Regions from separate parts of the Serratia sp. UGAL515B_01 genome, predicted to be linked through region 1. Evidence: predicted binding sites of a transcription regulator. Region 1 holds the regulator's gene; each other region holds the start of a gene.
What was found. The regulator PurR, encoded in region 1, represses purine synthesis genes. The targets are predictions, from matches to a motif close to CANGCAAACGTTTGCNTG.

Region 1 (3,285 bases):
GGCTGGATCTTTGCTTGTGAAACGGTAATATTTGCAAGGTGTTGTTAAAAAATTTGAAGGCAAATCATGTGGTCAGAATACTCGCTTGATGTCGTAGATGCTGTTGCGCGAACGGGTAGCTTCAGTGCGGCTGCACAAGAGCTTCATCGAGTTCCTTCTGCAATAAGTTATACGGTGCGTCAGTTGGAGCAATGGCTGGCTGTGTCCCTTTTTGAACGCCGTCATCGTGATGTTGTATTGACCCCTGCTGGTGCCCTGTTTATCAAAGAGGCCCGGAAGGTTGTCAAAAAAATGCTTGATACCCGGCGTCAGTGCCAGCAAGTTGCCAACGGTTGGCGCGGGCAGTTAAGAATTGCGGTCGACCTTATTGTAAAACCACAGCGTAGTCGTCAGTTAATCACTGATTTTTATCGTCATTTTTCGGATGTTGAATTGATTGTGCAACACGAGGTGTTTAATGGCGTATGGGATGCACTGGCTGATGGGCGCGCAGAGATGGCTATCGGTGCAACACGAGCAGTGCCGGTTGGTGGGGGTTTTGCTTTTCGCGATATGGGCTTTGTGAATTGGTTGTGTGTGGCAAATGCAACCCATCCCTTAGCGGGGCTAAAGGGCACACTGAGTAACGATCAGCTGCGGCCTTATCCCTCACTATTGCTCGAGGATACGTCACGAAATTTGCCGAAACGTGTAACTTGGGCGCTGGATAACCAACGACGCCTTACCGTGCCGGACTGGGCTTCTGCTGTGGATTGTCTGCGTAATGGATTATGTGTGGGAATGGCACCCGCGCATTGTGTACTGCCATGGGTACAAAGTGGTGAACTGGTTGTTCTGCAACTGCAAGAAGCATTCCCCCCTAGCGCCTGTTGCCTGACATGGCAGCAAAATGCGCAGTCACCAGTAATGACCTGGTTATTAGATTATCTGGGAGACAGTGAAACGCTTAATCAGGAGTGGTTGAACGAAGGCGTATCCGGTGTCTCGAAAGCCTCCGATAACAATTATTAGGCTATATGTCTGTGGGGCGTCGCAGCCCTCATCAAGCCACAGAGGGAAGCGTGCCGCGTGGTCGAGTCCTTGCCTCCCGCGCTGTGGCCATCATAGTACGTGTTGGGCTCATAAAACTGTGCAGCTCACGTTTTGGTTTGTGTCTAATCAAGGGGGACATGCTAGCGGCGATAATCGATGAAAGGCCCATCAGCCACCGAACGGCGTTCTATCAGTTTTGGATGGACTTCAATGACCTGAGATTCTTCACGTTTACTGATAATACGATCCAGCAACATCGTGAAAGCCATTTCTCCCAGACGTTCTTTAGGCTGGTGGATAGTGGTTAATGCTGGGGTAAAATAGCGTGCATTTCGGACGTTGTCGTAACCGATCACTGAGATGTCTTGCGGTACACGAAGCCCCAATTCGTCTGCAGCACAAATTGCACCCATAGCCATAATGTCTCCACCGCAAAATATGGCTGTGGGGCGATGCTTTTGCGACAATATTTTGTACATGGCCTTATAACCGGACTCAGGTTCAAAATCACCCTGAACGATCCATTCTTCGCGGATCTCAATATTGGCTTCCTGCAGCGCTTTAAGGAAACCGTGATGACGGCCACCACCGGTATTGCGCGATAACTGGCCGGGAATGGCACCAATATCGCGATGACCACGTTCGATAAGATAACGACCAGCCAGATAGCCACCCTCAAAGGCATTATCGATAATTGTATCGGTAAAATCACCACGAGCAGCTCCCCAGTCCATAACCACCATGGGAATATTTCGGTAATCCTCCAACATACCCAGCAACTTTTCTGGGTACTCTGAGCACATAACCAGCAGACCGTCGACGCGCTTTTGCGCCAACATTGCAAGGTAGGCCTGTTGTTTATCGAGGTTATTATGTGAGTTACACAAGATCAAAGTATAACCTTTACTATAGCAACTGTTTTCAACAGCTTCGATCACCTCAGCAAAGTAGGGTGCTTCGCTTGATGTTGCAAGCAGACCGATCGATTTAGTGTGGTTAACTTTCAGGCTGCGGGCAACGGCGCTGGGCGAATAGTGTAGTTGTTTAATGGCTGCCCAAACGGCCGCTTTTGTCTCTTCGGCGACGAAACGCGTTTTATTAATGACGTGCGAAACGGTGGTGGTGGAAACGCCAGCGCGCTTGGCCACATCTTTAATCGTTGCCATATAAAGAATGACTCCTGAACTCACATGTTACAGCATGTAAGTATGATGTTAATCGTTTGCCTGCGTAAATTTTATCCCCTGATAAGCAAAAACGGGATTTTTAGTGCTGAAGCCGTAAGATCCTATAGCAGGAGGGGGCATCTTGGGGTACGCAGTTGTGAACTGCGGATTTTGTCGCATATTTATGAAAAGTGGAAGAGCTAATCGGTATTATAAGACGGCAAATGATAACAAGATTTTAATCACGAACTGTAGGAAAATGAGTTGACGTATTAATTGTGTGGCTTTTATGCTTGAGAGCACAAATCTGCAAGGGAATTACGTTATGGATACGAATTTGAAAATGTCATTGTTTACTACGGTATGTGCGTTGGCAGTGATTATCATCTTTGGTCTCATTGCTGTATCTAACTGATTTAAATTATAAAAAGTGCAATATGTTGCACCTTTGCTATTTTCTATAGAAAACCCCCAGAGCTAGGCTGGGGGTCGTAAAGCTTTCAGCCTTAAGCCGATTATAAAGACCCCCTTTCAATTTGTTAAAACACCTTGCGGTTTGGCAATTGCAAAAGTTAAACAAGAAATCAAAAGGGGTCCAATGGGGGACGAAAATGGGCTTAGCGCATAACCGATGGAACTGTAAATATCACATGGTTTTTGCACCTAAACACCGAAGGCAGGTTTTCTAGGGAGAGAAACGCAGGGTGATAGGTGGCATATGGCCATTAATTCCAATTTTTTCAACCAGATATCACTTGTTATATCGAGCCGTAGCAAGATCTGTTCTCTCACTCTACCGATAAAATCCCAGCCTAACGAGTTAATATGGCTAAACCAGGTATTTTGAAAATCGGCGTCGGTTACGATAGTCACTTTAGTCTTGGCATTAATGGCTTAGGCAAGTGTATCCAAAAATTCGTTTTGGATCTGAGTATTGTTTTGCTGTTTTGAATGAACAATACGGCTCAACATCGCGTCCGATACTGGTGAGAGTCAGTGAAGCGCCACGGTTACATCAAGAAGCGTTACGGGCTGTAAGTAATCCATAAATGCAAATGTCAGATCACAGTGCGTCTGTTAGGGCGCG
Region 2 (3,285 bases), 490 kb from region 1:
CGCCATCGCCGAGCCAATGTTTCACGTTAGAAATAACGTTATACTCCCCCTTTAATCCCTCCTCGCCCCCTTGAATACCTTGGACCATGCGTTTTGCATACTCATAAACGATTTCAGGATCTTCAGAATACCCTTCATATACCCGTCCCCAACGGTAGTCACGCGGCGTGGCAACCGTCGGTGCAAAAGTCCAGTCTAACCCGGTAGCAACAACCTCTCGCGCTGTCACTTCACCGATTTTTTCAATCAGATCTGGGTTACGGGCTGCTCCCAAACCAATATTGTGAGGAAAAACAGTCGCCATAAATACGTTGTTATGGCCGTGTACCGCATCGGTTCCCCACATAAATGGAACCCTGAATCCACGCCCTTCATAAGCACGTTCGATCGCTAACCAATATTTGTCTGCTTCCTTCGCCCAGTCTTCAGCCGTAGCGTACTTATTGCCTGCAGGAAATGCACCGCCACCATTCAAGATCGAACCCAGTTTAAATTTCTCAGCCTCTTCGGGGGTAACATCGCGTAAGTCTGGCTGTACCATCTGCCCTATTTTTTCCTCTAGCGTCATCATAGAAACAATACGCTGTATTTCCGCCTCCATAGCAGGATCTTTTTTGATTACGCTATTAACATTTTCCCAATCGGAGAAGTAAGGTAAAGTAGTACTATTTGGTGAGGTAGTACTGTTTCTGTTAGTAGCACTTCCAATATTATTGCTACCACCGTCACAACCAACTAGCGCAAGAGAAATAAACACACCAATAAATACATTATTCGTTTTGATCACGACGTTCCTCTCTGAGTGAAAAATATAGCTATAAGCAGAATGTTCCTAACCTTTAAAATTCGTGAATAACGTTAACAACACACAAAAAAAAATACTAAGATATATTTCACAGATCGAAATAAATACGTTTTTAGTTTTAATTAAATAAATCGAATTTCAGCAAGTCCTCATTCCGGTGAGAACGTGTGATTTTCCTCAGGGGCACAGCCGAACCCTATGACCAAACTTTCTGCCAGCAATCTACTTGCCCGCGAGACATGCGCTACAGAGGGCAGTCTGAAAATTAGCGCTGTTCCACAAGGTTCTCGCAAACGTTTGCTTACACTGTTAGAATTGCTGCGCCTTGTTCCGGTATCACCACCGGAAGCACCATTTTCAAACCGCAAACCGTCGTGGGGATCGCGCAGTGACCGACAAAACCACTCTCAGCTATAAAGACGCAGGTGTCGATATCGATGCTGGCAACGCATTGGTAGATCGCATCAAAGGTGTAGTAAAACAGACCCGCCGTCCAGAAGTTATGGGTGGTCTTGGAGGGTTTGGTGCTCTATGTGCACTACCGCAGAAATACCGCGAACCAATACTGGTTTCAGGCACCGACGGCGTAGGCACCAAACTGCGCTTGGCAATGGATCTAAAACGCCATGACACCATCGGTATCGATCTGGTGGCGATGTGTGTTAACGACTTGGTAGTTCAAGGTGCAGAACCCTTGTTTTTCCTAGATTACTATGCCACAGGCAAACTGGATGTAGAGACGGCTACCAGCGTCATAACGGGGATTGCCGAAGGCTGTAAACAAGCCGGCTGTGCATTAGTGGGGGGAGAAACCGCTGAAATGCCGGGAATGTATCACGGGGAAGACTACGACGTGGCAGGTTTCTGCGTGGGCGTGGTTGAGAAATCCGAAATTATCGATGGTAGTAAAGTACAATCTGGTGATGTGTTGATTGCCTTGGGAGCGTCGGGGCCACACTCTAACGGCTACTCGTTGGTACGCAAAATTCTGGAAGTAAGCGATACCGACCCCAGCACGGTAATGCTTTCTGGCAAACCGTTAGCCGACCATCTGCTCGCACCTACCAAGATTTATGTCAAATCCATACTTAAACTGATTGAAAACGTCAACGTTCACGCCATAGCACACCTGACCGGTGGCGGTTTCTGGGAGAATATCCCGCGCGTGCTACCAGAAGGAATACAAGCGGTGATCGACGAATCAAGCTGGCAGTGGCCTGACATTTTCGGTTGGTTACAGCAAACCGGTAACGTCAGCCACCACGAAATGTATCGCACGTTTAACTGTGGTGTCGGTATGGTCATTGCGCTGCCAGAAGAATCAGTAGAAAAAGCGCTTACCTTATTGACTGCTGCAGGTGAAAAAGCCTGGAAGATCGGTAAACTGTCGGCTTCTTCAGACGAGCAACAAGTGGTTATTCAGTGATGAAAAATATTGTGGTATTGATCTCTGGCCAAGGGAGCAATCTCCAGGCACTGATTGATGCCTGCCAGCAAGGCCGTATTGCCGCCAACATTATGGCGGTATTCAGCAATAAGGCTCAAGCTTACGGACTACAGCGCGCCAAGGAAGCAGGTATTGCCACCCATACCCTGGATGCCAAAACCTTTGCCGATCGCGAAGCGTTTGACAGCGCGCTGGCACAGGCCATTGATCAATACCAACCCGACCTGCTGGTACTGGCTGGTTATATGCGTATCCTCAGTAACGCCTTCGTGCAGCACTACCAAGGGCGCATGCTGAATATCCACCCTTCTCTGCTGCCAAAATATCCTGGATTGCATACGCACCGTCAGGCTATTGACAATGGCGATAGTGAGCACGGTACTTCAGTGCACTTCGTCACTGAGCAACTCGACGGTGGCCCAGTGATCCTGCAGGCCAAAGTACCTATCTTCCAAGACGATGAAGAAGATGACGTGATTGAGCGGGTGCAAACTCAGGAACATACTATTTACCCATTAGTAGTAAATTGGTTCATTGAGGGCAGATTAGCAATGCGTGACAACGCAGCCTGGTTGGACGGAAAACGCTTGCCCTTGCAAGGATATGCAGCGGACTAATGGCTGTACTCTGAAGGTTTATCAAACGGTGTCCTGCAAGGCACCGTTTTTTTTCACCAGAATCTATTATCTGAAGTTATACTTTTCACACTTTTACGATATGGAGAAACATGCATGCCCAGCAATGCCAGCGTCAGACTTCGCCCACTGGAGCGCGATGATTTGTCTTTCGTCCACCAGATGGATAACAACGCCAGTGTTATGCGTTACTGGTTTGAAGAGCCGTATGAAGCCTTTGTTGAGCTTGCCGACCTATATGACAAACATATTCACGATCAGAGTGAGCGGCGTTTTATCATTGAACATGAGGATGCCAAGGTAGGGCTGGTTGAACTGGTAGAGATAGACCATATTCATCGCCGTGCCGAATTTCAAATCATTATCGACCCGGCACATCAAGGCAAAGGCTATGCCAG
Region 3 (3,285 bases), 1.0 Mb from region 1:
TCATGTCGCTGGCAGAAATTCTGGCGAAAGCCGCACAGGCCGGTATTGACTTAGGAACTTACCCGCTGTTGAGTCGTTATCAGCAACGGCGTCAACAAGACCAGCAAGCAACGGTCGGTGTAACTGACGGTTTGATCCGGCTGTTTGCCAACGGCTATGCCCCGCTGGTTGCTGGGCGTAACCTGGGGCTAATGGCAATGGAACAGTTGCCAGCCGTTCGCGATGCTTTTGCCAAGCGCACATTGGGCTGGGTTGAGCGCTAGACCTTTAGTCTCATTGACAGGCCTTTGGAGGCGTGTTTATACCGCAGGCAATCAAGGGCTGCGCCTAGTAGCATTAAAATGAATACCGCCTGATCCTTCCTGTCTGCTTGCAGAACAGGGCATCCGTAGAATGTGAGGAACCGAAGCAGCATGCAGTCATTTGATGTGATTATCGCCGGAGGCGGTATGGTGGGATTGACGCTGGCCTGTGGTTTGCAGGGGAGCGGTCTGCGTGTGGCAGTGCTTGAACACCGGCAGCCGGAAATTTTACCGTTACAGGAACAACCAGCGTTACGCGTTTCTGCCATTAATGCTGCAAGTGAACGATTGTTGCAACAGATAGGCGTTTGGGGGCACATCCTTAGCCTGCGTGCTAGCGCTTATAACGCGATGGAAGTCTGGGAGCGCGATAGCTTCGGCAAGATTTCATTTCGTGGTGATGAATGTGGTTTCAGTCATCTTGGGCACATTATCGAAAACGAAGTGATCCAGCAGGCATTGTGGAAAAAGGCACAAACGTTGGGCGACGCGACGCTGCTTGCGCCAGCGGCGCTGAAACAGGTAGCTTGGGGGGAGAATGAGGCCTTCCTCACCCTGGAAGATGGCCGCATGTTGACTGCCCGATTGGTGGTTGGAGCCGACGGAGCCAACTCTTGGTTGCGTCAGCATGCGGATATTCCGTTGACCTTCTGGGACTATCGCCATAGCGCACTGGTGGCAACTATCCGCACTGAAGAGCCTCATCAAGCCACGGCTCGCCAGGTTTTCCATGGTGAAGGAATACTGGCATTCTTACCGTTTAACGATCCGTATTTAAGCTCAATTGTCTGGTCGTTGGCACCTGAAGAAGCTGAACGACTTAAACAGCTTGAACCCGAAGCCTTTAATCGTGAGTTGGCAATGGTTTTCGACATGCGTTTGGGTCACTGCCAGCTTGAGAGCAACAGGTTGACTTTTCCACTCACTGGCCGCTATGCCCGCAGCTTTGCTGCCCACCGTTTAGCGTTGGTGGGGGATGCCGCGCATACTGTGCATCCGCTGGCAGGCCAAGGGGCAAATCTGGGCTTTATGGATGCAGCTGAGTTGATATCTGAACTCAAACGCCTCCAACGTCAGGGCAAGGACATCGGCCAACATTTGTATCTGCGCCGCTATGAGCGCCGTCGTAAGCATGGTGCCGCGGTGATGCTGGCCAGTATGCAAGGTTTCCGCGAACTGTTTGCAGGCCATAATCCGGCGAAGAAGCTGCTGCGTGATGTTGGCTTAAGGCTGGCTGACAGCTTACCAGGTGTAAAACCGAAACTGATCCGTCAGGCTATGGGGCTGAACGATTTGCCGGATTGGTTGCGATAAGCCACGAGGGGAACCTTATTGATGAGGTTCCCCTCGTGCCAGGGCGAAGGCGGTTCAAATCGCTTGCGCTAACTCCTTTCATTTGAGAAATTCTAATTCCAGTTCGTTTTGTTTATTACTTTTCCTAATGTCATAATCGGTTGTCAAAAACGAAAGTTCTCTTTGTTATTAGCCATTTGTTATATAACTTCATTTTTTAGCCCATCAATTGTTAACTTTGTGCCTTAAGACGCAGTTTTTCAGTGAAAAACTCTACACACTTGCGCGGTAATTTACCCATAGTGAAAGATATTGAACATAGTTTAACTTATGGTTAACCGGGCTGTTCGGTGATAACGTCAGGGGAAAGGTAACGTTTGCGTCGTAACGATGAACTGCGTTTTTCACTAACAATTGGCGCGGCAATTTGTGTTGAACGGTCAGGGTGAACCACGTAGTCAGGCTGGCAAGTTGCATTGTCTTATTGCGTAGCAACGCCCTGTATTCGGCTACTTGAGTGAAAAGAGGGATAAAATGGCAAAGCAAACCCCACTGTACGACCAACATGCGGCGTGCGGTGCACGCATGGTCGATTTTCATGGCTGGATGATGCCGCTACATTACGGCTCCCAGATAGATGAACATCATGCGGTGCGTCAGGATGCCGGTATGTTCGATGTCTCCCATATGACCATTGTGGATTTGTGCGGTACCCGTACCCGCGAGTTCCTTCGCTATCTGTTGGCGAATGATGTCGCCAAACTCACCCAACCTGGAAAAGCACTGTATAGCAGCATGTTGAATGCGTCCGGTGGTGTGATCGATGATTTGATTGTTTATTTTTTTACGGAAGAGGCTTTTCGCCTGGTGGTGAACTCTGCTACCCGTGAGAAGGATCTGATTTGGATCACGCAACATGCTGCACCATACGGCATCGAATTGACAGTGCGTGACGATTTGGCGCTGCTCGCGGTGCAAGGGCCTCATGCTAAAGAGCGTGTCGCCACTCTTTTTACCCCCGAACAGAAACAGGCTGTGGAAGGTATGAAACCTTTCTTTGGTGTACAGACTGGCGATCTCTTTATTGCAACCACGGGTTACACCGGTGAAGCCGGTTATGAAATAGCGCTGCCGAAAAAGCAGGTGGTTGATTTTTGGCATAAACTACTGAGTGCAGGTGTGAAACCCGCAGGGTTGGGTGCGCGTGATACATTACGTTTGGAGGCAGGAATGAACCTTTACGGCCAGGAAATGGACGAGGGGATTTCTCCACTGGCTGCCAATATGGGCTGGACTATTGCGTGGGAGCCGCAGGAACGTAATTTTATTGGCCGTGAGGCGTTGGAACTACAACGCGAAAAGGGGACGCAACAACTTGTGGGTTTGGTCATGAAGGAAAAGGGCGTATTACGCAATGAACTGCCAGTATATTTTACTGATGTCAATGGCCAACGACAGGTTGGGGTGATTACCAGCGGTTCTTTTTCTCCGACTCTGGGTTTCAGCATTGCATTGGCACGCGTTCCAGCGGGTATTGGTGAACAGGCTATCGTCCAGATACGTAACCGTGAAATGCCAGTTTTGGTCACCAAACCAGGTTTTGTGCGTGCCGGTAAATCACTGATCAATTAGTTTTTATTTATTCAGAGGAGTAGCAGGTCAATGAGTAATGTGCCAACAGAACTGAAGT

Region 2: purM (phosphoribosylformylglycinamidine cyclo-ligase) is a predicted target of PurR. The motif match lies at 1,092-1,109, and genes of this name have one in related genera.
Region 3: gcvT (glycine cleavage system aminomethyltransferase GcvT) is a predicted target of PurR. The motif match lies at 1,962-1,979, and genes of this name have one in related genera.

Annotation. Positions count from the first base shown of each region.
Region 1 is NZ_CP109901.1:1,964,328-1,967,612, reverse strand. It holds gene punR (DNA-binding transcriptional activator PunR) at 67-1,011, shown strand; gene purR (HTH-type transcriptional repressor PurR) at 1,173-2,198, opposite strand; gene OK023_RS19200 (YnhF family membrane protein) at 2,488-2,613, shown strand; partial or broken gene OK023_RS09040 (IS200/IS605 family transposase) at 2,810-2,884, shown strand.
Region 2 is NZ_CP109901.1:2,449,795-2,453,079, forward strand. It holds gene OK023_RS11010 (glycoside hydrolase family 3 protein) at 1-787, opposite strand, end outside; gene purM (phosphoribosylformylglycinamidine cyclo-ligase) at 1,194-2,231, shown strand; gene purN (phosphoribosylglycinamide formyltransferase) at 2,231-2,869, shown strand; gene speG (spermidine N1-acetyltransferase) at 2,984-3,285, shown strand, end outside.
Region 3 is NZ_CP109901.1:949,986-953,270, forward strand. It holds gene ubiH (2-octaprenyl-6-methoxyphenyl hydroxylase) at 1-263, shown strand, start outside; gene ubiI (FAD-dependent 2-octaprenylphenol hydroxylase) at 414-1,616, shown strand; gene gcvT (glycine cleavage system aminomethyltransferase GcvT) at 2,130-3,227, shown strand; gene gcvH (glycine cleavage system protein GcvH) at 3,258-3,285, shown strand, end outside.